2 regions of the Nocardiopsis mwathae genome follow, and region 2 is predicted to be linked to the other one. Evidence: predicted binding sites of a transcription regulator. Region 2 holds the regulator's gene; the other holds the start of a gene.
What was found. Region 2 encodes HspR, which represses chaperone genes until heat shock. Its sites were predicted from a motif close to ANTTGAGTCNNNNNGACTCAANT; they were not measured.

Region 1: lon (endopeptidase La) is a predicted target of HspR. The motif match lies at 1,712-1,734, and genes of this name have one in related genera.

What each region holds. Positions count from the first base shown of each region.
Region 1 covers NZ_JACHDS010000001.1:3,682,023-3,697,855, forward strand. The annotation lists gene lon (endopeptidase La) at 1-1,700, opposite strand, end outside; gene HNR23_RS15850 (HIT family protein) at 1,879-2,370, shown strand; gene HNR23_RS15855 (ArsR/SmtB family transcription factor) at 2,518-2,919, shown strand; gene HNR23_RS15860 (SRPBCC family protein) at 2,909-3,409, shown strand; gene HNR23_RS15865 (hypothetical protein) at 3,499-3,939, opposite strand; gene HNR23_RS15870 (hypothetical protein) at 4,670-5,158, opposite strand; gene HNR23_RS27525 (RHS repeat-associated core domain-containing protein) at 5,177-11,686, opposite strand; gene HNR23_RS15880 (LamG-like jellyroll fold domain-containing protein) at 11,768-15,223, opposite strand; gene HNR23_RS15885 (ABC transporter substrate-binding protein) at 15,536-15,833, opposite strand, start outside.
Region 2 covers NZ_JACHDS010000001.1:4,608,354-4,624,186, reverse strand. The annotation lists gene clpB (ATP-dependent chaperone ClpB) at 1-1,945, opposite strand, end outside; gene HNR23_RS20225 (heat shock protein transcriptional repressor HspR) at 2,107-2,535, opposite strand; gene dnaJ (molecular chaperone DnaJ) at 2,541-3,704, opposite strand; gene grpE (nucleotide exchange factor GrpE) at 3,835-4,563, opposite strand; gene dnaK (molecular chaperone DnaK) at 4,601-6,475, opposite strand; gene HNR23_RS20205 ((Fe-S)-binding protein) at 6,913-9,102, shown strand; gene HNR23_RS20200 (hypothetical protein) at 9,152-9,421, opposite strand; gene HNR23_RS20195 (gamma carbonic anhydrase family protein) at 9,846-10,373, opposite strand; gene HNR23_RS20190 (hypothetical protein) at 10,746-11,816, shown strand; gene HNR23_RS20185 (GNAT family N-acetyltransferase) at 12,020-12,469, shown strand; gene HNR23_RS20180 (MDR family MFS transporter) at 12,523-14,064, opposite strand; gene HNR23_RS20175 (TetR/AcrR family transcriptional regulator) at 14,412-15,002, shown strand; gene HNR23_RS20170 (C40 family peptidase) at 15,277-15,729, shown strand; gene HNR23_RS20165 (RidA family protein) at 15,774-15,833, opposite strand, start outside.

The sequences.
Region 1 (15,833 bases), 930 kb from region 2:
GCGGCGATCCGGCGCAGCGCATCCTCGCCGAACTCGACCTCGGAGGCGTCCAGGCCCGCCCGCTCCAGCTGGCGCGGGAGCAGGTGGTCGCGGGCGATGGTGACCTTCTCGTCCTCGGTGTAGCCGTCCAGCTGCACCAGCTCCATCCGGTCCAGCAGCGGGCCGGGGATGGTCTCCAGCGCGTTGGCGGTGGCCAGGAAGACGACGTCGGACAGGTCGAGGTCGACCTCCAGGTAGTGGTCCCGGAAGGTGTGGTTCTGCGCCGGGTCCAGGACCTCCAGCAGGGCGGCCGTGGGGTCGCCGCGGAAGTCGCTGCCGACCTTGTCGATCTCGTCGAGCAGCACGACCGGGTTCATCGAGCCGGACTCCTTGACGGCCCGGACGATGCGGCCCGGCAGGGCGCCGACGTAGGTGCGCCGGTGGCCGCGGATCTCGGCCTCGTCGCGGACGCCGCCCAGCGCGACCCGGGTGAACTTCCGCCCCATGGCGCGCGCCACGGACTCACCCAGCGAGGTCTTGCCGACACCGGGCGGGCCGACGAGGGCGAGCACGGCGCCGCTGCGCCGCCCGCCGACCACGCCCAGGCCCCGGTCCTCGCGGCGCTTGCGCACCGCCAGGTACTCGACGATGCGCTCCTTGACGTCGTCGAGGCCGGAGTGGTCGGCGTCGAGGATGTCGCGGGCGCCGGCGATGTCGTAGGCGTCGTCGGTGCGCTCGTTCCACGGCATGTCGAGGACGGTGTCGAGCCAGGTGCGGATCCAGCCGGACTCGGGTGAGGAGTCGCCGGCCCGCTCCAACTTGTCGACCTCGGCGAGGGCGGCCTTGCGGACGTGCTCGGGGAGGTCGGCGGCCTCGACACGCTCGCGGTAGTCGTCCTCCTCGCTGCCGGGCTTTCCGGACAGCTCGTTGAGCTCCTTGCGGATCGCCTCCATCTGGCGGCGGAGCAGGAACTCGCGCTGCTGCTTCTCCACGCCCTCCTGGACATCGGCGTCGATGGTCTCGGCGACGTCGAGCTCGGCCAGGTACTCGCGGGTCCACTCGCTGAGCAGGCGCAGCCGTTCGGCGACGTCATAGGTCTCCAGGAGCTGCAGCTTCTGGGCGGTCTTGAGGAACGGGGAGTACCCGCCGCGGTCGGCCAGCCTGCCGGGGTCGTCGAGCTGCTGGATGCCGTCGAGGATCTGCCAGGCGCCGCGCTTCTGCAGGTAGGTGGTGAGCAGTGTCTTGTACTCGCGGGCCGCTTCGGTGACCTTCCCGGGGTAGCCGCCCTCGGGCGCCTCCTCGGTGTGGATGTCGACGGACACCCACAGGGCGGCGCCGGGGCCGGTGGTCCCGCTGCCGACGCGGGCGCGCGCGGTGCCGCGGAGAACGGCGGCGGGTTCGCCTTCGGGGGTGCGGCCGACCTGCTCGATGACGGCGACGGTACCGACACCGGCGTAGGAGCCGTCGATGCGCGGCACGATCAGCACGCGCGGCTTGCCGGCCTTGGTTCCGCTGTTCACCGCGTTCCCGGCCGAGGTGATGCCGGGGACCTTGGCCCCTCGGTCGTCGCCGGTGTCTCCGGCGCTCCCCGCCTGTGCGGCGTCGATCGCGGCGCGGACCTCGGAGGCGGAGATGTCCACGGGCACGACCATGCCGGGCAGGACCACGTCACCGTCGAGGGGGAGAACGGGCAACGTCACGCTGGACTGGGCTTCACTCATCAGACCCTCCTTGTTGAGTCACTAAGACTCAATAAAGGAGAGTCGGGTTTTGTTCCCCTGCGCGTGTTCGCCGTGAGCGATCACGTGGGAGTGTGCGGTGGGCGTTCCGGGGACGAATGCGGAAGAGCGCCGCGCGCACCAGGGCCGCAGGGCGCGGAAGCCGGGAGGGCGGTCGACCATGACGGGTTCGCCGGACGGGGACGGGTGGACGCACGACCGCGTGGGGGCCGCGCGCCGCGGCGAGAATCCGATGGTGCTGCTGCGGATGCGCACCGGTTGGGCGGTGATCGGCGACACCCAGCACCTGCCGGGGTACTGCGTGCTGCTGTTCGACGGGGAGGCCGATCACCTGACCGACCTGACGCGCGCCCGGCGCGCGGAGTTCCTGTTCGACCTCGCCCTCCTCGGCGAAGCCGTGGAGAACGCATGCCGGGCGCGGGATCCGGAGTTCTCCCGCATCAACTACGAGGTACTCGGGAACCACTGGCCGCACCTCCACGGACACGTGCACGCCCGCTACCGGTGGGAACCGGACCGATTCCGCGGCGGCCCGGTGTGGCGCTACGGCGTCGAACGGTACGCCGAGCAGCACCGCACCGGCCCCGAGCACAGCGACCTGCGCGCACGGCTGGCGACCGCGATCACGACCATCACCGCCGGGGCCTACTGACGGCCGACGGACCTGCCCTGCCACAGCCGGCCGAGGCAGGGCGCAGCCGGGCGGACGGCCGAACACGTCTCCTCCCCCTCTTGACCGCTGCACCCCCGACGTCGATACTCAACCCATAAGTTGAACAATCGAGAGGTTGAATAGGGTATGGCAGAGGATCAGCTCAGCCTGACGTTCGCCGCACTCGCCGACCCCACCCGGCGGAAGATCCTGGCCCGCCTGGCCGAGGGTGAGGCGACGGTCAACGAACTCGCCGCGCCCTTCTCCGTCAGCCTCCAGGCGATCTCCAAGCACCTGAAAGTGCTGGAACGCGCCGGCCTCATCAGCCGCGGCCGCAACGCCCAGTGGCGGCCCTGCCGACTGGAGCCGGCCCCGCTGCTGTCGGCCTCGGAGTGGATCGAGCGGTACCGCGCGAGCTGGGAAGAGCGGTTCGACCGGCTCGACCAGGAGATCAAGAAGCTCCAGCAGCGCATGCAGGCCAACAACGAGAACCACGGGAATCAGCAACAGGACCGACGGCACGAAGGGAACGAGCACCATGACCGATAAGCCCGACCCGACCGACAGGACCGAACTCATCGTCGAACCGGGCCGCCACGACATCGTGGTCACCCGCGTCTTCGACGCCCCGCGCGAGGTGGTCTACGCGGCGTTCACCGACCCCGAACTGGTTCCCAAGTGGTGGGGGCCCTACGACCACACCACGGTCGCCACCCGCGCCGAGGTCCGCCCCGGCGGCCAATGGCGCTACATCAGCCGCGACCCGGAGGGCAACGAATACGCCTTCAAGGGCGTCTACCACGACCTCGTCGCTCCCGAGAGCGTCGTCTCCACCTTCGAGTTCGAGGGTGCGCCCGGCCACGTCGAACTCGACACCGCCACCTTCGAGGAGATCGACGGCAAGACCCGGTACACGAGCGTCTCCGTCTTCCAATCCATCGAAGACCGCGACGCCATGGTCGCCTCCGGCATGGAATCCGGCCTCCGCGACACCCTCAACCGCTTCGCAGCTCTCGTCGAGGGCACTGGAGCCCGCTAGGAAATCGTGGGCCGGGCACCGAACACCACCCGACCCACGATCGGGCGACCCTTATCGACACCGGACTCAGAAAGAAGCCCGACCTATCTCTAGTCGCCCTCTCGTTCGATCGAGAAAGAAGGAAACCCCAAAATAAAAATACACAAAACCATGGCAAGTGTGGTGATCCAATCATACCCCAGACCCCCTTTCATGTGCCTGCCCCATATTCCCGAAAAAGCTGCTAGCGCAATTGAGAATCTTACACCCGAATATGGACGCACCACTCTCCCGATCAGCACACTTAATGAGACAGGGCCCTCCGCAATCCGCCCCGGCGACCCGGGAGCAAGAACATGCCCTTTGCTTTCCAAAAAAGCAGCCGCCACCGCAAAGAGAAGCCAGATCGCGAAGTGTAAAACCCGAGAAACATGATAGATCCCGACCCCCACGCCCACTAGGAGGACGATCACCACAAAGAACGAGCACCCATTCATGCGCCCCCATTTCAGAATCCAGGCATCAGAATCCTGTCGGAGTTCAATATTCAAGGCAACCAATAGGCCCAGATGATGGAATCAGGCGACTTCCAGGGATACGGGTACGTCCCGCTCCGACAGAAACCGAAGAAGGGAAGGCAAGCAAGAACGACAAGACGTGGAATTCCGAGATATCAGGGATTCGAGCACCGGCCGGGCGGGCGATCGCCTGGATCAATTCTTGGAATATCCTACACACCGACCATCGGCATCCCTTGAGTACTTACGCGACACCGCTTCAAAGCGACCATTGGAGCTTGGGGCATTTCTTCACTTTGATTTTCCAATAAGCCTCTTTTGCTTGCTATAATCCAGCAATTATTTGCGCAACCCCCACAGAATTATCAAGCCAGACGCCACCACGAAACCAGCCCCTCCCCAATACCGCGAGAAGTACTTCAGAATCAACGGCTGCTTCGAATATCCTATCACCACCTTCTCTAACTTCTCATCACTAGCGCAAAGAACCCAGAGTCCAATAGCCCCGAGCAACAGACCCAACACCAGACCCAGCGCCACGTCCGCCATCCGCACACCCTCACTTTCCCAGCCAAAGCCCCAGAGTTAGAACAGGCGATCCGCCCTCCCATTAGGGTGGATTCCACCCATATTTGGTGTCGATCTGGAACACTGCAAATTCTCCAATTTCAGACCCGAAGTCTCCAGTTCCAGTTATAGAAATAGCTTCGCTAGAAGACATATGGCGCATAGTGAAGATGATTCAGGCTTTATTCGACCCGAGTCACCCATACCTCGACATCCCGTCCCATGTGAGTATCACAAGCAAGGAAATGGATATCGATGCAACATAGGCACAAACATAAACAGCCCTCGACATCGCCTGAAAAAGAGATTCCTCGGAGTAGCCTAGACTCCACAATCTAAATTTTTCTATGCCAAACAGAACCATCTGCGAGGCCTTATAGAAGAACAAAACCAATCCCAGGCTCATGACCAGAACAGGAACACCAGATCCAATGATCTTGAGGAGATTCGCCAGGGAGTGCGCTACGGGTATCGAGAAGCAGCAGACAGCAAAAGCAAACCAGAACTTGGTTCCATATATGAACTCAGCAGACTCGCAGTCCACCCCCTCATTCGAGGCCTTTCTCCCTCCCTCCCTCAGCTCAAGCAGCGGCCTGCGGAGCGAAGGAACTAGTTTACCGACACACCAATGAGGAATGCCGAACACACCAAGATCCCGAAATTCCCAATGCTTCACACTTCTCACTCAATCTACAGTCGAAGTTCAGGAGACATCTCCATAGATGGATCTAGCCGTGTTGAAACCTCCATATGCGAAGTCTACGCGCGAACTCCATTCAGCAAGCGGCCCAAAAGTCTTGTTGTGGTTCCTATACTTAGATGCGTTTTGCCTTCTGCTCTTCTTATACACCTTCCCCTTGCTTCCACCAATGCCCTTGGGATACCAGTCCGCTAGCTCCTTGTAATACTTCCCTCTTGACAATAGGTATCCCGCACCTCTCCCTGCGCCAAATGTACCGGCAGCTATCATGTCCCAATACCAGCCTTCTTCGTCATTGAAGAACTTGTAGGTGGCCCTGCCAGCCGCGATCCCTGCCGCTCCTACCGCGCAGAGTGCACATCCGAACATACCCGCCACGCCGAGAACGAGTCCGGCATCATCCAATGCCTGGCCCCAATTGAAGCCACCGCCCTTGTGGGTATATCGATTGACGGCCCAGTCTCCGACCCCGCTCTTACTCTTGTTGAGAGCTGCACCCCTGGGGTCGGCGTAGGAAGTGTTGGCATAGGGGTCGACCCGCGGCTTCGGCTTGGACTTCGGCTTTACGTAACCCGGCTTGTAGGAGGGGTTCTTCTTGTATACGAGCCCCTTGCCCTTTCGAAGGGTGGGGACGTAGGGCTGCCTGTAGCGCGGGGTGTAGTAGTGGGAAACAGGGATTGCCGCGCCGTAGTAGCGATACTGCGTGGTCTGACGCTTGATGTCGTCGACGTCTCGGCGCCCGGACGGCCCTGAGGAGGGCCTGACAGTGTAACCCCCCGGAAGCAGCAGGCCGCTCGGGTCGCTCCATGACACAGGGTTGTTGTTGGAGTACGCGTAGCCGTTCATCTGCTGGGCGTCGTGGATATCCAAGATCGGGTCCACCGAGATGAAGCGGCCGAGGGTGGCATCGTACATCCGGGCGCCCAGTTGGGCGAGGCCGGTGGACTCGTCCTTGGTGCCTCCGACGAAGCCCTTGTCGCTGGGCCACGTGCCCGTGGATCCCCGTTCCTCACCGAAGGCGGTGAAGCGGCGCTGGACGGTTTCACCGCTGGCTGCGTCGACGGCCAGCAGTCCGGTCCCGTGGTGGTCCGAGGCCAGCCAGTGCAGTTTGCCGGAATTCTCCTTCACCGCGACGGTCTCGCCGCCATGCTGGTAGAAGCGTGTCGCCTCGACAGTGTCGTCGCCAGCGGTCCACTGAACCTCCGTACCCGGGAGGTACAGCGTGGTCACCGGCCCCTCGCGCCGGATCAAGCGGTCGCCGTCGGCGTCGTAAAGGTAGTCGGTCTCGGTGGCTCCGTCCTTGACCTTGACGAGTTCGCCTTCGGCGTCCCAGGTGAGCTCCTGGTCCTTGTCACCGGTCACACGGCGGGTCATGTTGCCCGAGACGTCGTACTCATAGGTCGAGGTCTCTGTCTCTCCGCCACCGGAGCTTTCGACCTTGGCCACGCCGTGTGCCGGCCCCTGGCCCTCTGCAGGCGCCGTGTAGCTGCGCACGATGCCGCCGGAATCGGTGTGTCGAACCTCTTCGGTTCGGTTGCCCGTCGCGTCGTAGGCGTAGGAGTGCCAGTAGGGGGCTGCCCCACCCAACTCATCGGTGGACGGCTCGCCCTCACAGGCGGTCTCCCCGTCGGCGTTCGGGGTCCACGCATCCGTCAGGCGGCGCTGGTGGTCGTAGGTGAAGCACTGGACGTCCTTGAGCAGGCCTTCTGCGGTCGGCTCATCGCTGATCCGGAGGATGTTGCCGATGTCGTCGTAGTCGTAGCTCTGCTTGCTCAGTGATCCACTGCCCGCCTGCGGCGTGACACTCGCCTCGGACAGCCGGTCCGTGGTCAGGTCATAGTCGTAGGTGACCCATGTCTTCTTGCCACCGGCGAAGGCCCCCAGGCTGAACTCACGCTGCGTGAGTTTGCCGACCTTGCTGTACTTGACGCCGGTGACGATCCGGGACAGGCCCTTGACCTCTGTCGGGCGTCCCAGGTCGTCGTATCCGTATGCGATCGCTTCCTTATCAAGGCCGCCGACCTTCGGCAAGGTCTCGCCACCCACACTGCCGTCGGCCTTGAAGTGGCGGGAGAAGTTGTAGGTTCCCGCGAGTTCTCCTTCCCTGGCCGGGACGGTGATCCTCTCCCATAGCGGCCGGTTCAGCTTGTCGTAGCGGACGACCTCGGAAGTGTAGGCCTCACCCTCGACGTAGCGAGTGGAGGACGTCAAGAGCCCCTTGGCCTTGGTGTCGTAGACCCACTTGGCACGCAGTGCACCCTCGGCCGAGTCGTCACGCCGCTCGGTCACGCGGCCGAGGGCGTCGTAGGCCTGGACGACTGTCTCCCCGCGGGCGTCGGTTCCGGAGACCTCGCGGTCCAGCGCATCGTAGGTGAACGTGGAGGTCCCGGCATCGGGGTCGTCCTCCTTGACCTTCCGCCCACGCAGGTCGTAGGTGTACCGCCAGGTGTAGCCACCCGGGTCGGTCACCGTGGCGATCTGGTCGCTCTTGGCATAGGTGTACGCGGTGGCGTCGTAGTCGCCTTCGGGCGTGGTCCCGTGGTGACGGCGTACCTCGGCCGTCCGGCCGCGCGCGTCGGTGATGGTGGTCGTCCCCGTCCCGCCATCGGGCACGGTGACCTTGGTCCGGTCTCCCAGGTGCTCAGTGCTGGTCCGCCAGCGCTCGGTGCCTCGCGCGACGTGGATGACATCGGTCGCGCGGCCTGCACCGTCGTACACGGTCTCGGTCTGGCGGTCGATCTCCTTGTCGTTGTTCACAACGAACAGCGACTCGCCGGGGTCACCATCACTGAAGTACGGCTCACGCTTCTTGACCTGGAGTCCCCGAGAATCATGGAAGACGTCGGTCAGGACGCGGCCGCCGACTCCACTCGGCTCCTGTGTCTGGCGGAGCCGCAGCATCCCGTCATAGAGCTCGTAGCTGGTGATGTATTCCCCGGCCGGGTTGAACCTGTGCGTGACGACAGTGGTGGGCGCATCGTTGCGCACGTTGTACTCGAACTTCAGGTTCGGGTCGGGGTGGTCGGCCTTGGCCCGGTCGGCAAGCCACACCTGTGTCAGGCGCCCCAGCGGGTCATAGGTGAGGTCGGTGCGGTTGCCGTTGGCGTCGATCTCGGCTGTTGCGCTGGACCGGACGTCGAGGTGCTTGGTCGCGGTGTGGCCGAGCGGATCGGTCGTGGTGACGGTGGTCGCCGCACCGCCCTTGAGCGCTGCCGTGTACTTGGTCGCGGTGGTGTTGCCGAGTGCGTCGGAGTCCGTCAGGACGCGCCCGTAGGAGTCGTAGGTGGTCTCGGCCGTCGTCTGGTACTTGGGGGTGTCGCCGTTGTAGTCGGCGATGCGTTCGGTTCGGGTGGCGAGGCCCCGTGTGGGCGCTTCGCCGAACTTCTTGCCGTCGTAGGAGGTCCGCTCGTCACTGATGACGTCGTCGGGACGTGAAACGGAGTTTCCGCACCCGGCATCCACCGTCTCCACGCGCGCGACGGTGTTCAACAGCCACTTATCGGTGTTGCGCGCGTAGGTGATGCGCGTACAGCGGTCATCGCCCTTGTCAGTGACATCGCCCTGGTCGTTGGTCCGAGTGACGAACCCGTGGTCATCGAAGGTGTTGACCGTCTTCGTCCTGCGCCACCCCTTCTCCAGCGCCGTATACACTTCCGTGGACTCGATGTCCGTCAGGTGGGCGCGCACCGTCCCCCACTTGTAGGTGCGCTCGGCGGTCTGTTTCTTCCACGGTGTCGTGATGGTCTTGGTGACCACGTCACCGCCCACGCCGTTGCGGGTGATGACCTCGCGTGTCTGCCCGTTGAAAGCGGCGTGGTCGGTCTTCTTGCCACCCTCGGAGTCGGTGATGCTCACCGAACGCTTTCCTGAGGGCTGCTTGTCACCGTCCATCCCTCGGTAGAAGAGGTGCTCGGTCTCCGTTCGGGTTTCGTCGCCTCGGCCCTGACGGACCTTCACCCTCTCGAAGCCGCGAAACTGTGACCAGGTCTTACGCTTCTCCGGGACGATGCCGTCGGCGTCGTCATAGTGCCAGGCGGCACCACCCACGTAGGAATAGGACGTGAGCACATCCGGCTGGTCGGCGACCAGGTCGCCCTCGACGATCTCCGTGACGACATACTTGTGGAACCAGTCCGTCAGCTCCTCTTCGCCCTCAGGCGTCCAGATCACCGGATAGCAGCGCTTGGTGTTCTCATGCGGTTTCGGGGTGGAGCCGGCCCTGCACTGCGGCGCCGAATAATTGACATGCACTTCCCCACCGGTCTCGGTGTAAATCGCGGTGATACGCCGCTTCAGCATGGGCGCGAGGCCGTCCCGGGTGGAGTCCACCCGGTTTTCGAACTCGGTGCCGTTGAATGTGATCTTGGGGTAGGACGCTTTGCCACCAACGTGGCCGGTGTGTGCGATGGACTCCAGCCACAGTGCAGGGTCCGTGCCATCGCCGGTCTTCGGAAACCTGTGCTCCAACTTCCAGGAGTCGACGGTGGCGTACTTGTCGCCGTTGTGCACCTGGGTGGTGACCTTGTCCAGCTTCTTGGTGGACCAGAAGGACGGAGAGTGCTTACCAGCGCACTTCTCGCCCTTCTTGCACTCCTGGTCGGTGGGCACGTCCGGCCAGTGCTTGGCGTTGGCCTTGGTGCGCTTGGACGGCGCGCAGTCGAAGCCGCCAGTGGGGATGCACCGCTCGCCGACGGAGAAGCTCACCCGAGCCGGGGCTGTGCCGTAGACGTCGTCAGACCGCAGGCCGTACTCGATCCGCTTGAGGTAGCCACCGCGTGTGTAAGGGGTGGCGGTGCTGGTGAAGTTGCGGCCGTAGTAGTTGGTCTCCTTCCCGTAGTAGTAGGTCATGACGTTGCCGTGCACGTCGACCACGTAGTCCAGGTTCCACTTGTAGGCCTGCTGGCACCACGAGTCGGCGAAGGACGAGGCGTGGCACGGCTCGCCCTTGTCGTTGCCGTAGACCGGGACCGTCCAGGCCGAGTTGGTCTCGGGCTTGCCCGAGGACCAACCGGGCAGGCGGTTGCGGCCGAAGAAGTACTGGGTGCCGTCGGTCGTGGTGACCTTCCAGTACTCGCCGTCGTTGTCGCCGTTCTTCGCACCGGTCAGCCGCTCGATCTTGGAGCCGTCGTCGTTGCGCGGGTGCCAGTTCCCGTCGGAGTCGATGATCAGCTCGGTGGAGGTCCCGTTGAGCGACATCGTCGCGTTCTGCCGACCCCAGCACTGGTCCGGGACGTCCTTGCCATCGTCCTGGCACAGCTTGTAGCGCCGCTCGATGTAGCCCGGCTGGTACTCGAACCCCTCACCGATCCAGGAGGTCTGGTTGTTGGAGGAGGCGGTGCGGCCGTCCACGCTCTGCGAGGAGTAGCCGAGACTCAGTTGGGGGATGAGGTCCCCAGCCACGCCAGGAGCGGCCATCGGGTAGGACCAGGAGAAATCGCCGGTCTGCACTCCGACGTTCCATTTCGAGGAGGGCGCCAGCGGGGTGGCGGAGTAGTCACCGGTCCCCTTGCCGCTCCCGCCCGCAGCCGTCACGGCAAGCAGTGTCCCGGCGCGCGGCGCGGCAGGAGCCACTGCCTTCAGCGTCTGCGTTCCCGGGTCGTTCACCGCTCCCAGGTCGACACTCGCCCCGCAACCACCGCCGACACAGTCATCCAGAGCCAGGAGTCGCAGGCGAGAACCGTAGTCGCCACCGTAGGCGGACGCGAAGTCGGCATAGTTGACGCCGACCTGGACGGGACCGACCTCATCACCGCCATCGGTCCGTGTCAGGCGCAGCAGGAGGCCATCGACGCCCATCCGTTCGGCCTGCCCACGGTCGAGAATCTGCAGCGAGGCATCCTCGACCGGCTCGGACTCCGTAGTGACGTCCTCGGCGGACTCCTCTTCCTGTGTGGAGTCTTCTTGCGCCTCCGGCTCCTCGGCTCCGTGCTCTGCAGAGTGATCGGAAGGATCGTCCAGGGGGGACGAGTCCGGGCCGTGCTCGGTCTCCCCGGCGTCTTCGGGCTCTCCGGCCTCATCCGCAGGGGCGGGGTTCCTCTCCGAGGGTCCAGGCCGGGGCTGTGCGAGGGCGTTCCGCGTATCCCCGCTGTCCCCGGCTGTGCCTTCGTCCCCATAGCCCTCGCCGAGCGGGTGCTGCCAATCCCTCAAATCGTCGTCGGAAGCAGGACCGAGGGACACGGTCCCGGACTCATTGGCGTCTGGCGCTGTGAAGGTTTCCGCATGGTCCGCATCGGTTCCTGGGTCGAGCCGTACTGACTCCGGTTCGGGCCACTCCGGCTCATCCAGCTCGGTTGCCGTCGTGGCCTCCGCGTCCTCGTGGTCAGGCACGCTCTGGACCACGTCAGTTCCTGGGACCGCGGCTTCCTCCTGGGTGCCGGGTCGGTGGTTGTTGGCGATCGCCGATGCGGGGAGCGCCGAGAGCAGTCCGCCGACCATGAGCAGCGACAGGCCATAGGTGATCGCACTCCGTGTTCGCGAACGCGGCGGCACGGTCGTCCGGGGGATGTCAGACACAGGAGTCCTCCTGGCCCTACGGACTGCTCTCCGCAGAGCCTTACGACAGCGGGGGGTGGTCATGTCGAGGTGGATGGTGAGCTACGGCATGGCCACGGCTCCCTGGATGACCTGCTCTATGTCGAGTTGGTCGAGCACGCCCTGATACACGTGGACCTCGTCGATGTCGCCACCCCAGGCACCCGCGAGTCGTCCTTCGAACCGTGCGGCACCGATCACCAGAGGCCCGTTCGCGTGCCAGGGGGTTTCCTGTGCCGCTGTCCCTTGTCGTTCGCCGTTCACATAAAGGGCGATCTCGCGGTTGGTGTGGTCGTACGTCGCAGCCAGGTGGGTCCAGGTGCCGAGCTCCGGTTTGTTCCTCGAGAGGGCGCGCGGCCAATCCCTGGCTCCCTCTGTGTCGGACGGAGCCATCTTCAGCACCCAGTTGTCCCAGTCGTAGGTGTTCTGCTGGCCGAGGTAGAAGCCGCTGTTCGACTTGCCGTCCTGGGAGACGGCGGTGGAGTTGGTGCCGGTCTCGTCCAGGCGCACCCAGGCGGCGACGCTGAAGCTGCGGTCGGTGCGGATCGCCGGGGAATCGGTGGTGATCCGCTCATCGGTACCGTTGAGGGTCACCCCACTCGACATGGTGTGGTCGTTCTCCGCCCTCCCCCACGCGGTCTCGGGGTCGCCATGCAGGGTGCCGATCAGCCCGTGGTCGCTGGAGTCGGCCACCGATGTGCCCGACGTCTCGTCCAGCTCCCAGCGGCCCTCCAACATCGGCGGACGGTTCGCGAGCCTCCACGTCTCGGGCTGCTCTTCGCTTTCGCCAACGGTTTCGTCGAGCACTGCGCGGTCCCAGACACGGACGTCGTCGATGGCGCCGGGCCAGGCTCCGCCGTCTGCACCCCGGTACTTGTCACCGCCGATCACCAGGGAGCCATCCGCCCGCCAGGGGCTCGTCACGGTGGCGGTACCGGACTGCCTGACCCCGTCGACGTACAAGTTCGCCTGACCGGTGGCGGAGTCGACGACAGCCAGAAGGTGCGTCCACACTCCGACCTGGGCAGGGTCGTCGGAGGGGACGGTCGCCCAGCCTGGAGCGTTGTGGGCGTCAGCGGGAGGCATCCTGAACACCCAGTTATCCCGACCCTGGGTGGCCTGGTAGCCGAGTATGAAGGCACTGTTGACATCGCCGTCCTGGGAGACCGCGGTGTGGTTTCCGTTCTTGCCGTCCAGTCGGACCCATGCAGCGACACTGAACGTCGTGGAGGTGTCGACCACCGGCCCCTCGGTGGCCAAACGCCCGTTCTCGCCGTCGGTGGCCACAGCGGTGCCGTTCAGTCGGTGCGAGGCGCCTTCCACCGCGCCCATCCTTCCGCGGGTCCACTCCACCCCGCCGAATCCCGCCGCAGCACGCCCACTCTTCGCCGAGTCTGCGGCTGTCCTCCCTTCACCCTCGTCGAAGGTGAAGTGCGCGAGGGGGTTGCTGGGCGGTGCGACGGTGAAGGTGTAGACGAGCACGCAGTCCGATGAGTTGCCGTGCGCATCGCTCGTGCGGGCATGGATGAGATTCGGCCCCGCCATCCGAGGCGTGATCGTCGTGGTGACCGAACCGCCGGGTGTGGACGGGGTGATCTTGGTGGAACAGGAGGCGTCGTTGACGCTGTAGTGGTAGGCGGCCGCGTCGTCCACGCCGTTGGCGGAGAACGTGAACTCGCCCGGTTTCCCGACGGTTCCGGTCTCCGTGTGTCCAGCGGGGTAGTCCTCGGAGGTCACCTTGGGGCCGGTCTCCGGGTTGGTGGTGTCGATCTTGATGTAGCACCAGTCGGACCACGGGTAGCCCCACACGGTCTGGTCGTGGGCGATCGCCCTATAGCCCAGCAGCTCTCCTTCCGGGAGGTTCCTGCCCGTAGCGCTGTAGTAGCTGCCCTTGGGCCACTTGGCGACGTCCTTGTAGGCGGTGTCCACGTGTCCGACACGGTCGCCCTTGCCCTCGATCTTCCACTCGAAGCGGGTCTTGAGCTTCTGGCCGTACCAGTGGGAGTCGTAGTCGCGCGTATAGGCGCGGAAGGTCGGCGAGGTGGTGTTGATCAGCCGCGGCTTCTTCGGGTCCGTGGAGCACACACCGCCGTGGGAGTCCGACATCTTGGCCGTCGAGGGCTGCTCGGGCTTGTTGTTGAACCTGACCACGAGCTTGGGGTTCTTGGCGAAGCGCCGCCAGTCCCAGTTGGAGCCCGACACCCTCTCGTTGCCGTACAGCCCGTAGGTCACCGACTGGTGCCCGGCCTGGGCCGCCGCCCGGTAGGCCTGGGTGGCGTCGAACTCCACGCCCTTGCCGCCGCAGGCCGGGCGGCCCTTGTCGACGTTGACCGTGTCCTGCTTGGTCATCTTCCCGGGCTGCTTGTTCCACGTCGTCTTCGACGAGAGCGCGTAAGTGCGCCACAGGGTGAAGGTCGCGTTCGTGCAGCCGAAGGCGTGGGTGACCTCGGCTCGCAGGGTGGCCGACTGGATCGTGGTCGTGGGCTTCTTGGTGCGCTCAAAGACGCTGAACCGCCAGAACGCCCGCTTGGTGTGGCCGTACTGCGGCTCATAGCCCACACCGGTGTCCTTGTCGGATCGGTTGTAGTACACGGTCGAGGGGTACTTCTTGTCGACATAGGCCCAGGCCTTGCGGCTGACCGACACCGACGGGTCGATGTAGACGGGGTACTCCGTCTTCGGGTCGGTCAGCATCGCGTGGTCAGGCACCAGCTTGATCGACGTCGGCGTCGTCCTGGCCTGCAGGAGCGCGGTGCGCGCGCCAGTGGCGGCTCGGTTGTTCAGTTCCTCCTCGGGGATGTCGTCGCCGGAGGAGTCCCACATCGCCGGGCTGGAGGCGGTGAACACCGACTCGCCGCCGTTCTCGCCCAGCGCTTCGAGGTTGCCCGCCTCATCGGCGTCCATCCGCACCCCGGTGGTGCCCAGCGCCAGCTCCAACTCGGCCAGCTCGGGGTTCTCGGCGGCCTCGCGGGTGTGCACGACCAGCACCTGGGAGAACCCGTCGGTGCCCGCGGTCAGCACCAGGTCGACCCCCGGCAGCACGTCAGCGTAGGTCGCCCGGTCCTCGTCGAGTTCGGGTGCGGGCAGCTCGCCGGGCCAGTCCAGCTCCACGGCCTTGGATCCCAGCCCCACCCGGGCCATGGGCACCTCCCCGCCGCCCGAGAACACCACGTCGGCCGACACCGCCTTCGGACGCACAGTCCCATCACCGGATGTCTCCAGGGTGGTGTCGATCGGAACCCAACCGCCCGGCGTGCGCACCCGCTCAGGCACCGCCGACTGCTCCAGCGTGAACGACCCGTCCGGTTCGGCGAAGACCTGCGACCGCTCGTCGGTCGCCGATTCGATCTCGACCCGCTCGCCCGTGGTCGCGGCCTGTGCGGCGGCGGAACTCCCTTCGGCGGCGTTCGGCGGCGCGTCGGGATCATCTGCTGCGCGCTCATCGGCGGTGGCGCCAGGGGCGGTGAGAACCGTGGCCATGACCGCGACAGCGACCATGACGGACATCCGGCGGTACATGGGGTGATTCCGTCCAGTAATCAGAGTGGGAACACCGACATGCCACCGAGAAGCGTGAGGAAGCGCGCGGCGCCTGAATCGGACGTGAAGCTAACAGTTCACCCGGAGTCGCCGTAAGTGGCGCACATCACAGGCGATCTCACCTTAGGTCGTCATATCATCACAAAACGTACCTCTACCTGCACCCCATCCCCCGCAAAGGCGAGCAGAATTCACATGGTGGCCGAATCCGGTCATGAAAACGCGTCAACCACTGCACGGGACATATCTGAGCGAACTCCCAAGAAGGGGGTCGGCGTGGATGGGCGGGGTTCACGCGCCGATGTCAGCCGACACCAGGTCGTTGAACCGCTGGTCGACGTAGTCGGCCATGGTCGGGGCGGCGGGGATCTCTCCGGCCCTGGCGAAAGCGTCGGCCAGGTCCTGTTCGGATGCGATCAGGGCGTCGTCGATGGGGCGGGGCACCGGGGAGCGCCGCTCGGCGGCTATCCGGGTGACCTGCTCGGGCAGGCCGGTGTGTTCGGACCACGCCGCGGCGTAGTCGTCCGGGTGGTCGGCGCTCCACCGGACCGCCCGGTGTACCCGCGACAGGTAGTCCTCCAGCGCCGCC
Region 2 (15,833 bases):
AGTGTTTCTCGGAGTACTCGCTCATGTCGATGCGCACGATCGCGCGCTCGTCGTCGAACAGGAACTCCGCCAGCGCCTTGGCCAGCTCCGTCTTGCCCACACCCGTGGGGCCGAGGAAAAGGAACGAGCCGGTGGGGCGGTCCGGGTCGGAGATACCGGTCCGGGCGCGGCGCACCGCGTCCGATACGGCGGCCACCGCCGCGGACTGGCCGATGAGGCGCTTGCCCAGCTCGTCCTCCATACGCAGGAGCTTGCTGGTCTCGCCCTCCATCAGGCGGCCGACCGGGATCCCGGTCCACGACGACACGACATCGGCGACGTCGTCGGCACCGACCTCGTCCTTGACCATCGTCGGGGCGCCGGAGCCCGACTCCTTCTCGGCCTCCTCCGCCGAGGACGCCTCCTCCAGCTGCTTCTCCAGCTGCGGGATCTCCCCGTACATCAGCCGGGAGGCCTCGGTGAAGTCGCCGTCGCGCTGGGCGCGCTCGGCCTGGGTGCGCAGGTCGTCCAGGCGCTCCTTGAGCTCACCGACCCGGTTCAGCCCGGCCTTCTCCTGCTCCCAGCGGGCGATGAGCCCGTTGAGCTCCTCCTGCCTGTCGGCCAGGTCGGCGCGCAGCCGCTCCAGCCGCTGCAGGGAGGCGGCGTCGGACTCCTTCTCCAACGCCATCTCCTCCATCTTGAGCCGGTCGACGGTGCGCTGCAGCTCGTCGATCTCCACCGGGCGGGAGTCGATCTCCATGCGCAGCCGCGACGCCGCCTCGTCGACGAGGTCGATGGCCTTGTCCGGGAGGAAACGGGCGGTGATGTAGCGGTCCGACAGGGTCGCGGCCGCCACCAGCGCCTGGTCGGAGATCTGCACCTTGTGGTGGGCCTCGTAGCGGCCCTTGAGCCCGCGCAGGATCGCGATCGTGTCGGCGGCCGACGGCTCGCCCACCAGCACCTGCTGGAAGCGGCGCTCCAGCGCCGGGTCCTTCTCGATGCGCTCGCGGTACTCGTTCAGCGTGGTCGCTCCGACCATGCGAAGCTCGCCTCGGGCCAGCATCGGCTTGAGCATGTTGCCCGCGTCCATCGCGCCCTCGGCCGCGCCCGCACCCACCATGGTGTGCAGCTCGTCGATGAACGTGATGATCTGGCCGTCGCTCTCCTTGATCTCGTTCAGGACGGCCTTCAGCCGCTCCTCGAACTCGCCGCGGTACTTCGCACCGGCCACCATCGCCGACAGGTCCAGCGCGATCAGCCGCTTGTCGCGCAGCGATTCGGGCACGTCCCCCGCGACGACGCGCTGGGCCAGCCCCTCCACCACCGCGGTCTTGCCGACACCGGGCTCGCCGATGAGCACCGGGTTGTTCTTGGTACGGCGGGACAGCACCTGTACGACCCGGCGGATTTCGGAGTCGCGGCCGATGACCGGGTCGAGCGCACCGGCGCGCGCCCGCTCGGTCAGGTCGATGCCGTACTTCTGCAGCGCCTGGTAGGTCTCCTCGGGGTTCTCCGTGGTGACCCGGCCCGGGCCGCGCACCCGGTCGAACGCCTCCAGCAGCGCCTCGGGCGTCGCGCCGGCGTCCGTGAGCAGCCGCCCGGCCTCGCCGCCGTCGGCGGCCAGCCCGACCAGCAGGTGCTCGGTGGAGACGTACTCGTCCTCCATCTGCTGGGCGCGCTGCGCGGCGGTGTTCAGCGAGATGATCAGCTGCCGCGAACTGCTCGGCGCGCTGACCGTGCTGCCCTGGGCCTTGGGCAGTCCGGCGATGGCTTGCTCGACCGCGGTGTCGAACCGGCCCGGGTCCACCCCGACCTCCTTGAGGAGGGGGCGGATGATGCCCTCGCCCTGGTGCAGGAGGGCGGCGAGCAGGTGCAGCGGTTCGACCTGCGGGCTCCCGTCCGACGTGGCGCGCCGCATCGCCGACGACAGCGCCTCCTGGCTCTTGGTCGTGAGTTTGTAGTTCATGGCTTCGCCGCCCCCTAACAGCAGTGTCGGTCGTAGTGGTGGTGCAATCCGGACGATCGGCTCCAGCCCCGTTCCGCCCTCCGTCGGTCTCGGGAGATCGGTGCGAATCCACGTCGGGATCCGCACCGATCTCCCGAGACCGACGGAGGGCAGGGGGAGGTCTACTGGTCGTCGTCGACGGTCGGCGGGGTGTTGAAGATCGTCACCCGGGTGTGCCGGATCGGCAGCAGTTCGTTGCTCTCCACCGGGCCCGTCTGCGCCAGCCGCCGGGCCACCGCGGTGCGCGCCGCGTCCAGCTCGTTGCGCAGGTGGAAGAGGTGCTCGCGCAGCTCCGCGACCTCGCGCTGGAGCTCCAGGATCCGCTTGATCCCGGCGAGGTTGATGCCCTCGTCCTGGGACAGCCGCTGCACCTCCCGCAGCATCTGGACGTCGCGCATGGAGTAGCGGCGCCCGCGCCCGGCGGCGCGGCCCGGAGAGACCAGGCCGAGCCGGTCGTACTGGCGCAGCGTCTGCGGGTGGAGCCCGGACAGCTCCGCGGCGACGGAGATCACGTAGACCGGGATGTCCTCGCCGAACCCTCGGTCGGTCATGGCATTCACATTCCCTTCGCCCGCGTCTCCAAGTCACGGCGCGGGTCCTGGTCCGCTGTCGCGGCCCGGAACTTCTCCAGGGCCGCGCGGGCGTCCTCGCTCAGCGCCTGGGGCACCGACACCTCGACGGTGACGAGCATGTCGCCCTTGGTTCCGTCGCGCCGGTCGGCCCCCTTGCCCCGGACCCGGAACGTGCGCCCGTTCGGGGTGCCCGGGGGGATCTTCACCGTGACCGGCATGCCGTTGAGGGTCGGCACGCGCACGTCGGCGCCGAGCGTCGCCTCGGGGAAGGTCACCGGGACGGTGATCGTCAGGTTGTCACCGGTCTTGCCGAACACTGGGTGCGGCTGCACATGTACCACCACGTAGAGATCTCCGGCCGGTCCCCCGTGCTCACCCGGCGCGCCCTTGCCCTTGATTCTGATCCGCTGGCCGTCGGAGACCCCGCCGGGGATTCTCACCTGGACCGTGCGGGTGCTCTTCCCCCGGCCGCTGCCGCTGCAGACGGGGCAGGGGTCGTCGACGACGAGCCCGCGCCCCTTGCACTCCGCACACGGCTCCGACAGGGAGAACCCTCCCAGCGGCTTGCTCTCGTGCCCGGTGCCGGTGCACCTGGGGCACATCCGCGGTGCGGACCCGGCCCGGGCCCCCGTCCCTTTGCAGGTGGCGCAGGCGGCGTCACTGGTCAGCTTGAACGACCGGGTGACGCCCTGGGCCGCCTCGGTGAACGACAGCCGGGTCTCGGTCTCGACGTCGGCACCGCGGCGCGACCGCGTCGTGGTGCGCCCGCGGCCGCCGAACAGCCCGCCGAACAGGTCGCTCAGCCGCTCGCCACCGGCACCCCCGCCACCGCCGCCTCCGGGGCCGTGCCCGAACAGGTCGCCGAGGTCGAAGCCGCCCGGCCCGGTTCCCCCGCCGGGCTGGTAGGCCCCGCCGAACAGGGACCGCGCGTCGTCGTACTCCTTGCGCCGCTGCTCATCCGACAGGACGCTGTAGGCCTCGGAGATCTCCTTGAAGCGCTCCTCGGCCTTGGGGTCGGAGGTGTTGGCGTCGGGGTGGTTCTCCCGCGCGAGCTTGCGGTAGGACTGCTTGATCTCGTCCTGCGTGGCCGTCTTTGAGACTCCGAGGACCTTGTAGTAGTCCTTCTCCAGGTAGTCCTTGGTGCTCATCGACGTCTGCCTTCTCCCGCTTTGCGCTCGTTGCCGGTCGGGCGGTGCGGTCCGCTGCTACCGATCCTGCCCACTGCATCCGCTGGTTCACCGCCCCGGGCGCCGCGTGGCACCCGGGGCGGCTCACTCGTTACTTCTTGTCCTCGCCGTCGGACCCGGACTCGGCGGCCGACGCATCGGCCGCGTCCTCCGGGGCGGAGGCCGCAGCGGACCCGGCGGCCGGCGCCGCCCCGTCCGCGCCCTCCTGCGGTTCGGCGTCCTCGCCCTCGGCCTGGCCGGCCACGATCACGCGGGCCGGGCGGATGACCCGCTCGCCGATGATGTACCCGGGCTGGAACACCTCGATCACCTTCGGAGTGGTGACACCCGGCATCGGCACCATCGTCAGGGCCTCGTGCACGGTGGGGTCGAACTCGTCGTCCTTCTCCCCGTACTTCTTCAGCCCCAGCTTGGTGACCGCCGACTCCAGCGCCTCACCGACGGACTTGAACCCGCCGTTGAGCTCGTCGTGGTCACGGGCCCGCCCGATGTCGTCCAGGATCGGCAGGAGCTCGACCAGGACCTGGGCCAGCCCCTGCTCCCGGACGGCGGCGCGGTCGCGATCGACCCGCTTGCGGTAGTTGGCGTACTCCGCCTGCAACCGCTTGAGGTCGTTCGTCAACTCGGCGACCTGCTGCTTGGCCTCGGCGAGCTCAGCCGCGTCGGCGGGGGAGGCCCCCGCCGCGGCCGCCGTGTCGGCGGCCGCCTCCGCGGCCTCCTCCGGGACACGCAGCTCACCGGTCTCGGGATCGATGCGACGCTTGTCGCGGATCACCGGACCCTGCTGCTCGTGACCGTTCTCGTTCTCCGGCAGCGCCATTCGTTTGCGCCTCCTTGACTTCCGCGTACCGGACGGATCAGGCGTTGCCGTTCCGCTTGCCGTTGTCCTCGTCGACGATCTCGGCGTCGACGACGTCGTCGTCGGCCTGCGCCCCGGCGTCCGCGCCCGCCGCACCGGCGCCGGCACCCGCGGCGGCGCCGTCGGCGCCCGCGGCCTGACCCTGGCCGTAGATCGCGGAGCCGATCTTCTGGCTGGCCAGCGCGACCTTCTCGCTCGCGGAACGGATCGCCTCGACGTCGGAGCCCTCAAGCGCCGTCTTGAGCTCGCCCACCGCGGCCTCGGTCTCCGACTTCACCTCGGCCGGGATCTTGTCCTCGTTCTCCTTGATGACCTTCTCGGTCTGGTAGACGAGGGACTCGGCGTTGTTGCGGACCTCGGCCTCCTCGCGGCGCTTGCGGTCCTCCTCGGCGTACTGCTCGGCCTCGCGCACCATGCGGTCGATGTCGTCCTTGCTCATCGACGACCCGCCGGAGATGGTCACCGACTGCTCGCGGCCGGTGCCCAGGTCCTTGGCGGTCACGTTGACGATGCCGTTGGCGTCGATGTCGAAGGTGACCTCGATCTGCGGGACGCCGCGCGGCGCCGGCGGGAGGCCGGTCAGGTCGAAGACGCCGAGCTTCTTGTTGTACTGGGCGATCTCGCGCTCACCCTGGAAGACCTGGATCTGCACCGACGGCTGGTTGTCGGCCGCGGTGGAGAAGATCTCCGAGCGCTTGGTCGGGATGGTCGTGTTCTTCTCGATGAGCTTGGTGAACACGCCGCCCTTGGTCTCGATGCCCAGCGACAGCGGGGTCACGTCCAGCAGCAGGACGTCCTTGACCTCGCCCTTGAGGACACCGCCCTGGAGGGTCGCGCCGATGGCGACGACCTCGTCGGGGTTGACGCCCTTGTTGGGCTCCTTGCCGCCGGTCAGCTCCTTGACCAGCTCGACGACGGCCGGCATACGGGTCGAGCCGCCGACGAGGACCACGTGGTCGATCTTGTCGACGCTGATGCCGGCGTCCTTGATGACCTGGTGGAACGGCTGCTTGGTGCGCTCCAGGAGGTCGGCGGTCAGGCGCTGGAACTCGGCGCGGGTGAGCTTCTCGTCCAGGTGCAGCGGTCCCTCGGCCGAGGCCGTGATGTAGGGCAGGTTGATGGCCGACTCGCTGGAGCTGGACACCTCGATCTTGGCCTTCTCGGCGGCCTCGCGGAGCCGCTGCAGGGCCATCTTGTCCTTGGCCAGGTCGACGCCGTTGGCGTTCTTGAAGCGCTCGACCAGCCAGTCCACGACCGCCTGGTCCCAGTCGTCGCCACCGAGGTGGTTGTCGCCGTTGGTGGCCTTGACCTCGACCACGCCGTCGCCGACCTCCAGCAGGGAGACGTCGAAGGTGCCGCCACCGAGGTCGTAGACCAGGATGGTGGCCTCCTCCTCCTTCTCCAGGTGGTAGGCGAGCGCGGCGGAGGTGGGCTCGTTGATGATGCGCAGGACGTTCAGGCCCGCGATCGTCCCGGCCTCCTTGGTGGCCTGGCGCTGCGCGTCGCTGAAGTACGCGGGAACCGTGATGACCGCGTCGGTGACCTCCTCGCCGAGGTAGGCCTCGGCGTCCCTCTTCAGCTTCTGCAGCACGAAGGCGCTGATCTGCTGGGAGTTGAAGGTCTTGCCGTCGATCTCGGTCTTCCAGTCGGTGCCGATGTGGCGCTTGACCGAGCGGATGGTCCGATCGACGTTGGTGACCGCCTGACGCTTGGCCACCTCGCCGACGAGCACCTCACCGTTCTTGGCGAAGGCAACGACGGACGGGGTGGTCCGCGCGCCCTCGGCGTTGGCGATGACCGTGGGCTCGCCGCCCTCCAGGACCGAGACGACCGAGTTCGTCGTCCCCAGGTCGATACCGACCGCACGTGCCATGAGTACGTCCTCCGTCAAAGTTGAGTCTTACAGGCGAAAGTTTGCTTCGTCGGGGGGCCTTTGTCAAATCACTTGAGTCGAGGAGACTCAATGTTGCTTACGTCCGGGTACAACGGTGGGATCGGCTCGGTTGTTCCCGGATGAGGCGGATCATCCGCCGTGCGCGGGATGGGCGGCGTGGGGGACACGCGGGTGAGGTGAACCTTTGTGGCGGCCGTGGGGGAGGGGCTCACTACCGTAGGAGGCAGCTGATCACTGCGAAGGCCGCGCCGTGTGCGCCCGGCGCGGGGCGGGCCGCCCAGGTGGACCAGGGGGCGCGCCGGTGTGGATCAGTGGCGGGGCCGTTGGTCCGCCAGGCATTACTCGCTAGTAACATTTGATCGACCTCCGGTGTGTGGCGCACCGGAGCACGACAGCAGGATGGGAGGCCGCGGGCGATGCTCTACATGATCCTGGGAATCATCACGACCGCCTTCGCCCTGGTCGGAGTGGCCGTGTTCGCCATTGGCATCCGCCATATGGTGCGCACCGTGGGCATCGGCCGCCCGATCGAAGGCGAGCGCAAGGGACCCTTCGGTCAGCGACTGACGACCACGCTGATCGAGACACTCGGGCACACGCGCATGCTCAAGTGGCGCTGGATCGGCGTCGCGCACTGGTTCGTGATGATCTCGTTCCCGCTTCTGGCGTTCACGGTCGCCGAGGCGCACGGTGAGGTGTGGAACCCGCATTTCCACCTCCCGATCATCTACGACCTCACCATCTACGGCCTGGCCATCGAGGTCATCGCCGCGGTCAGCCTCGCCGCCATCGTCGGCCTGGCGATCTACCGGCAGGTGAAGGGGCCCCGCGCCCTCGGCCGCGCCTCCCGCTTCGAGAACTCCCGGCACTGGCAGGCCTACTACGTCGAGGCCTACATCATCGGCCTGCTCGTCTCCATCTTCGTGATCCGCGGCTTCAAGGTCGCCCTCGGCGACTTCCCGTTCCCCGTGTGGGCCACCCCGGTGTCGCACGCCGTAGGCGCCGTGCTGCCGCCGAGCGAGGCAGGGCTCGCGCTCGTGGCCGCGTTCAAGCTGATCATCTCCTGGATGTTCTTCATGGTGCTGGGCTGGATTCTCACCATGGGCATCGGGTGGCACCGGTTCACCGCGCCGGTCAACATCTACTTCAAGCGCAACCCCGACGGCGGCGTCGCGCTCGGCCCGGCCAAGCAGATGATGGACAAGACCGGTGAGAAGCCGCTCGACTTCGAGGAGGCCGACCCCGACGAGGACCCCTTCGGCGTCGGCAAGATCGAGGACTTCACCTGGAAGGGCCTGCTCGACTTCACCACCTGCACCGAGTGCGGCCGGTGCCAGTCGCAGTGCCCCGCGTGGAACACCGGCAAGCCGCTGTCCCCCAAGAAGCTGGTCATGGACCTGCGGGAGCACGCCTACGCCAAGGCGCCCTACCTCCTGCAGGGCATCACGGCCGAGACGCTGGAGGAGAAGGCCAAGGAGGACGCCGCCCACTCCGACGTCGACGTGCTCTCCCTGCTCGGCGCCCCGCTCGTCGGGACCGAGGAGGAGGGGGGCATCATCCACCCCGATGTCCTTTGGGCCTGCACCAACTGCGGCGCCTGCGTCGAGCAGTGCCCGGTCGACATCGAGCACGTCGACCACATCCTCGACATGCGCCGCTACCAGGTGATGATCGAGTCCAGCTTCCCGTCCGAGGCCAACACCCTGCTCAAGAACCTGGAGAACAAGGGCAACCCGTGGGGGATGAGCGAGGACAAGCGCCTCGACTGGATCTCCGAGCTGGACTTCGAGGTCCCCGTCGTCGAGGACAAGCTCCCCGAGGGCACCGAGTACCTGTTCTGGGTGGGCTGCGCCGGCGCCCTGGAGGACCGTGCGAAGAAGACGACCAAGGCCATCGCCGAGCTGCTGCACATGGCCGGGGTCAAGTTCGCCGTGCTCGGCGGTATGGAGGCGTGCACCGGTGACCCGGCCCGCCGCCTGGGTATGGAGTTCGTCTTCCAGATGCTCGCGCAGCAGAACGTGGAGACGCTGAACGAGGTCGGCGCCACCAAGATCGTGGCCAGCTGCCCGCACTGCTTCAACACGCTCGGCAACGAGTACCCTCAGCTGGGCGGCGACTACGACGTCATCCACCACAGCCAGCTGCTGGCCAAACTGGTGGAGGACGGCCGCCTCACCCCGGTGCAGCCGATCGAGGAGAACATCACCTACCACGACCCGTGCTTCCTGGGCCGCCACAACAAGGTCTACACGCCGCCCCGCGACATCATGGCGCAGGTCCCCGGTATCCGGACCCAGGAGATGCACCGGCACAAGGAGCGCGGCTTCTGCTGCGGCGCCGGCGGTGCCCGGATGTGGATGGAGGAGCGGATCGGCAAGCGCATCAACACCGAGCGGGTGGACGAGGCGCTGACGACCAACCCCGACACCGTCTCCACCGCGTGCCCGTTCTGCCAGGTCATGCTGGGTGATGCGATCAACGAGAAGAAGTCGAAGGGCGAGGCCAAGGAGACCCTGGAGGTCGTCGACGTCTCGCAGCTCCTGCTCCGCTCGATCAAGGGCGACACACCCGCGAGCGGTGCCGAGCCGGAGAAGGAGAACGCCTGATCCACCCGACGCACCGCGGCGGCCCCTGCTCAGGGGCCGCCGCGGTCGTTCAGTTCCGGCAGGTGCCGGGCCCGGTGGGCAGCTGCGACCTGCGCGGGCGGGGCGCGGCGCAGTGGGGCGGTGCGACGGGCGGTGCCGCGGGCAGTACCGCGCAGGGCCCGTCGTCGAGTACGGCGGGGCGTACGCCGAGTACCCGGTCGATCTCCTCCACGCTGAGGCGCTCCTCGGCGGCGGCCACGGCGCTCAGTACCTCGGCGTAGAGTTCGATCTCGGCCAGCGCGACATGGTCGTGCAGGCGCGTGTCGATATCGGAATCCAAGCGCGCCCACCTCCGTCGAAAGCGCTGCGGGAGGACGCGACCCGTCCTGTGCGTACGGCCGGACACCGTTGCCCGTGCCGTCGTCAGGGTCGTCGCCGCTCGGGTCGAGAGAAATTCGGGCCCGATATCCAGCCTCGCACTCTAGGCTACGCGCCGGTAGCCTCGCGCCGCATGACTCGGACGGGCCATTCTCGGGTCAGCGTCGAAGTAGTCATGCGCAGCGGCCGAATCATCACATCATCGGTGTCGAATTGGGCGTGTCGTCCGATTCGGCCGCGCGATATCCCCGCCATGTCCCCAGCGTGGCCGCACAATACGGTCGGTGGGAACGCCGCGGCTGAGCAGGGCCCCGGCGGGTAGCCCCGGAGGCCCCTGACCGATGAGGAACGGTCCGTATAGGCGATTTCGGTTCCTGAGAATGGCGCTAGCGCCAGGTGACTCCGCGGTGATCGCGCGCGTACCGTTCGTATTTCTCCGGCGTCTCGGCGAAGACTTCGCGATCGGTGTCGGTGAGTTCGCGGATGACTTTTCCGGGAACGCCGGCCCAGAGCGTCCCCGGCGGCACGGTCTTGCCCGGGGGAACCAGTGCGCCGGCCGCGACGAGCGCCCCGGCCCCCACCCGGGCGCCGCCCAGGACGGTGGCGCCGATGCCGACCAGCGCGCCGTCCTCGACCACGGCGCCGTGCACCATCGCCTTGTGGCCCAGGCTGACGCGGTCACCCAGCACGGCGGGCTCGCCCGGGTCGGCGTGCAGTCCGCACTGGTCCTGGATGTTGCATCGCTCACCCACGACGATGTCCTCGGTGTCGCCGCGGAGCACCGATGCGTACCAGACGCTGCTCTCATCGCCGATACGGACGCGGCCCACGACCACCGCGCCCGGGGCGATCCAGGCGCCCGGGTGGATATCGGGCGAACCGAACGGGCCGTCGCCCACCAGGGGTCCGTTCATGTCGCGACTCCTCGCGTGTCGGCGCGGATCCGGAGATGAAATATGCCCTACTCAGCCCCGCGCGTGCGTGATCCCGCATACCTTAGTAGGAGGATGAGCACGGTGGTCACGATGGGTCGGCACGGTCCACTACCCGCCCGGGTTATTGAGGGGGCGGGGGCCGGCCACTACCGTGGTCGGTTCCACGGTGTTCACAACGTCACGCTTCGCACTGGACTCGGGCTCTTGCGCCTCTGTCTCCCGGTACACCCGAAGCCCCGGGGCAATCGGTGTCATCGCACGTCGCCGATGTGTTCTGGCGGTTCGGACGGGAACGCTGGTCAGGCGGTCCGAGTGGCCTTCCCCGACTCGCCCAACCTGGTTGATTAGGACATGAACGAACACAGTAACGACATTCTGCCGAACCTACTCCGCGACGAGGCCTTCCCGACCGTTCGAAAGAACGGCTACGACAAGCGCCAGGTCGACGATTTCGTCGTCCGCAACCACAACCAGATTCGCGACCTGCAAGAGCGACTCGCGCGAGCGCACGACGAACTGGAGCAGCTCCGCCGCGAGCTGGCCGAGGCCAAGGAGAAGGCCGCGGTCAAGCCCGAGCACGAGCAGATCAGCGAGCGCATGTCCACGATCCTGCGCATCGCCGAGGAAGAGGCCAAGGACAAGCGCGCCAAGGTCGACGAAGAGGTCAACGAGATCCGTACCAAGGCCGAGGAAGAGGCCGAGAAGCGGAAGAAGGACGCCGAGGAGCACGCCGAGCGCGTGGTCGCCAGCGCCCGCTCCGAGGCCAACGACATGGTCGGCACGGCCAAGCAGGAGTCCGAGCAGCTGCGCGCGCAGGCCAAGCAGGACGCCGAGCGTCGCCTGGGCGATGCCGAGGCGCGCGCGAAGACGATCAACGAGACCGCCGATCGTCGGCTGGCCACCCTGACCGCCACCCACAACGAGGCGGTCCGGCGGCTCAACGACATGCACGAAACGCTGGAGGAGCTGCTCAAGGCCGAGAAGTCGGCCGGGCCGCTGGAGGCCGGCATGTCCGAGGAGGACATCAAGGCGTCGGGCGAGAAGGCCACCGCCGCGTCGGGCGCCTCCGGCGTCCCGGCGGCCCCCGCCGGCCAGCCGTCCAAGCCCGCTCCGGCTCCGGCCCCGGAGTCCAAGAGCGGCGGCCCGGCCGACGACGCCGCCAACGCCGACACCGCCAAGGTTCCGCAGTCGCCGAACGGTCCCGAGGCGGCCGTCGACCGGGCTCCCACGGCGGCGAACCAGGGCACCGCGCCGCGCCCGCAGGGCGCCCGCTACGCGGGTCCCTCCCCGGAGCAGGGTGCCGCCGCGCCGGCCGCGCCCGCGGCTGCGGGTGGTGGCATCTACAAGCACCCGCAGGCGCCCGCCCCGCAGAAGCCGCAGACCACCGACGGCGCCGAAGGCGTTCGCATCATCAAGCCGTAGGTGGGGTGCGTCCCACCGCGTCGCACGGGGCGCGGGGACTCCGGAACGAAGCGGAGCACACACGTTTACGAACACCGTTGGTCAGCGGGGCCGTGAGGCGCCGGGGACGAGGGCTCGGCAGCCCCGCCCCCGGCGCCCTTTCGTCACGGCTTGTGGGGTAACGTCGGCCTTGTCGTCGTCTGTCGGCTACGATGCCGAAAGCCATGATTATCCGCGCGGCCATCCGGTCTGACCTCGGCGCGATCCTGCGGCTCCTGCGGGATCTCGGCGACGCGACGCACGCTCAGGGCGGCACCGTCCGTATGTCCTCGGCCGCTGTCCGGGCGTGGACACGCATCGAGAGCGACCCCGACCGCAGTGTGCTGGTGGCCGAGAGCAGAGGGCAGATCATCGGCACCCTCGACCTGATCGTGGTCGCCAACCTGACGCACGACGCCCAGCCCTGGGCGATCATCGAGAACGTCGTGGTCGACCCGGGCTGTCGGCGGCGCGGTGTGGGACGCGCCCTGATCGAGGACGCCCTGGACCGCGCGGCGCGCGCGGGCTGCTACAAGATCGAACTTCTTCCCCACGAGGAACGGCACGAAGCCCATGGCTTCTACAAGGCCATGGGCTTCGCCACCTCGTCGGAGGGCTTCCGCCGCTACCTGTGACCCAACCCCCTGCCGGTGATCCCGGGGCAGCACAGGGAGCGGGCTCGGGGGCGTCAGTGTCCGGAGCGGAGCGGGACCTGCCGGAAGAACAGCACGGTCACGAAGCCGACGACGGCGATCGGGAGTCCGAGCAGGAACACGGTGTGCATCGCGCTGTTGAACGCGGTGATCACAGCGTCGTGCGCCGCGGGCGGCAGGGATTGGATGATCGCCGGGGAGCCCAGCGCGGACTCGGAGATGTCGGGCATGGGCGGCGGCTGCTGCCCGGCGGCGCGGGCCGCCGCTTGCGCCTGTTCCGCCTTCGCGGCGAGCTCGGCGAGCTCATCGTGCAGGCGGTTGGTCATCACGGCGCCGAAGGCCGAGACACCGATCGCGCCGCCCAGATTGCGGAAGAAGGTCACCGCAGAGGTCCCCGCAGCCAGGTCCGCCCGGTCCAGCGCGTTCTGCGTGGCCAGGATGAGGATCTGCATGGTCAGCCCGATACCCAGGCCGATGAGTCCGACGCCGAAGCCCACCAGGACGAGGCTGGAGTCCACCTTGAGCAGGGTCAGCACGTAGAACCCGGCGCCCACCAGCACCATGCCGACGACCGGGTAGGCCTTCCACCGGCCGGTGCGGCTGACGACGATCCCCGAGGAGATCGAGGCCGCGAGCAGGCCGACCACCAGCGGCAGGGTCATCAGCCCCGAGGCCGTCGGGGTCATCCCCTTGACGATCTGCAGGTACTGCGGGAAGTAGATCATCACGCCGAACATGCCCATGCCGATGGCCATCGAGCCGATGGACGCGAGGACGAACGTCCGGTCCCGGAACAGCCGCGGCGGCAGGATCGGGTCGTGCGCGCGCCGCTCGGCCACGACGGCGCCGATGGTGAGGGCTACGGCGGCGGCGATGAGCGCGTAGGTCGGCGCCGAGTGCCAGGCGAACGACTTGCCGCCGAGGCTCAGCACCAGCATGACCGCGCTCGCCGCACCGACGATGCAGGTGGCGCCCCACCAGTCGATCCGTGTGTCGCCGCGCGGGCGCACCGGCAGGTGCAGTAGCCGCTGGATGACGACGAACGCGACCACCGCGAGCGGCACGGTGATGAAGAAGCACCAGCGCCAGCCCAGCGGGCTGTCGACGAGGAAGCCGCCGAGGAGCGGCCCGGCGACCGTGGAGACGCCGAAAACGGCGCCGATGAAGCCGGAGTAGCGGCCGCGCTCACGTGGTTCCACCACGTCGCCGAGGATGATCTGCGGGAGTGAGGCGAGCCCGCCCGTGCCGATGCCCTGGAAGAGTCGGGCGACGATGAGCCAGGTCATGTCCTGGGCGAAGCCGGCCGCGACGGACGACACGATGAAGATGACGAGGGAGATCTGGAAGGTGAGCTTTCGGCCCCACAGGTCGGAGAGCTTGCCCCAGATGGGTGTGGTGGCGGTCATCGTCAGCAGGGCCGAGCTGGCCACCCACGCCAGCCGGTCCTGCCCGCCGAGTTCGCCGACGATCGTGGGCAGGGCCGTGCCCACGATCGAGTTCGTCAGCATCGAGGTGAGCACGGCGAGCATGAGCCCGATCAGCACCTCGATGATCTGGCGCCGGGTGTATCGGGGCATCGGCTCTGCGTCCGCCGCTGCCCCGGTCGACCGCTGCGCCGGTTCGTCCGGCCGGGCCTCGGCCGCCTGTCGTCCCACCACTCCGCGTGTCCCCCAAGCGTGTTCGTGGATGTCGATGGATCCGACCCGATTCCGTCCGCCGCGCAGCGATCAGGTGAATGCGGGCATGCGTCGGCACCCCGAAGGGACGAGAGATGGGTCGATAGGATCACTACTGGTATAAGTAAACAGTGTTGACTTGTCAAGCCGGGTCGCCTGATTGCGCTCTGGCCGGCGACCCCCGGTAGGTTGCGACGGACCGCTCCGACCTGGGCGGGAACAGCGGCGGACACCGACGGAGGATCGACATGGAACGGCCGGAGGACACCGGACCGTGCTCAGGCCGAGTGCGGGACCGTGCGGCCACACGCCAGCGCATCCTCGACAGCGCGCGCGAGCTGTTCACCAGCGAGGGCTACGAGCATGTGTCCTCGCGCAGCATCGCCGCCCACGCGGGCGTCAACGTCGCCCTCATCAACCGCTACTTCGGGGCCAAGCGGGGGCTGCTCGCCGAGGTCATCGCCCAGGACGCGGCGTTTCCCGGCATCCTCGAAGGCGACCGCGCCACCCTGCCGCGGCGTGTGGCCGAACACGTGGCGCGGCGCGTTCTCGGCGCGGGCACGCCGCTGCAGCGGGCGCTGGAGCACTCCATGGGCGACCCGGACCTGCGGTCGGTCTACGAGGAGCGGCTGAAGAACGCCTTGATCGAGCCGCTGGCCGCATACCTCGGCGGCCCCCATGCACGGGCGCGGGCCTCGCTGGTGGCCGGTGTGGTGCTCGGCATGGGCGTGGTCAAGCGTGTCGAGGGCGGGACCTCCTTCGCCGACCTCGACCCCTGCGACCTGGCCGACCGGCTGACCTGCGTTATCGAGCGGTGTCTGGAGGAGTTCGCGGCCTGAGCGCCGCGGACCGTACCTCCGGCCCGCTCTCCGTCGCCGCCCCTATACCGCGTCCGCTGCGCCGATCGGAGCGTGACACGCCGAGGGGGTCCGCATTCCTTCGCCTATATAAGGCCTGTGTTTCCCTGGAAATTGTTCCGGCCGCATTCGGGGAATGCGGGGGGAGGAACGTGACGATGGGGGGAAGGAAATGTCGGCCTTCACGCATGTGACCCGGATTCCGCAGGGGAGAAGACCTCGGCCCATGACCCGAGCAGCGGTCACCTTATCCGCTTTGTTGGCGGCTGTCGCGTTCGGTCTGGTATCACCCTTCGGTGCAGATGCCGCCGCCGACACCGCCGACACCGCCGACGACGGCGGATCACCCAGCCAGGTCGCCCAGGCCGCCGTCGCCCACGCGAAAGCCCAGGTGGGCAAGCCCTACCGGTTCGGCGGGAGTGGTCCGAAGTCCTTCGACTGCTCGGGGCTGGTGCAGTGGTCCTACCAGAAGGCCGGGAAGGCCCTCTCGCGCACCACGTTCACCCAGTTCCGCCAGGGCAGTGCGGTCGAACGCTCCGCCCTGCGCGAGGGGGACCTGGTCTTCTTCCATCCCGGGCCGACCCACGTCGGCATCTACGTCGGCGGCGGCAGCATGGTGCACGCCCCGAGGACCGGCAGGCAGGTGGAGGTCGTGCGGATGTCGGACTACTTCGACCGCCGGTTCGTCGGCGCCCGCCGCGTCGCCTGACCCCGGCCCCTCCGCCGCCGCGACCGGCGGAGGGGCCGCGCGGTTCACTCGCGGAGTCCGGCGACCACGTCGATCGTCACCAGCACGTCCATCAACTCCGAGCC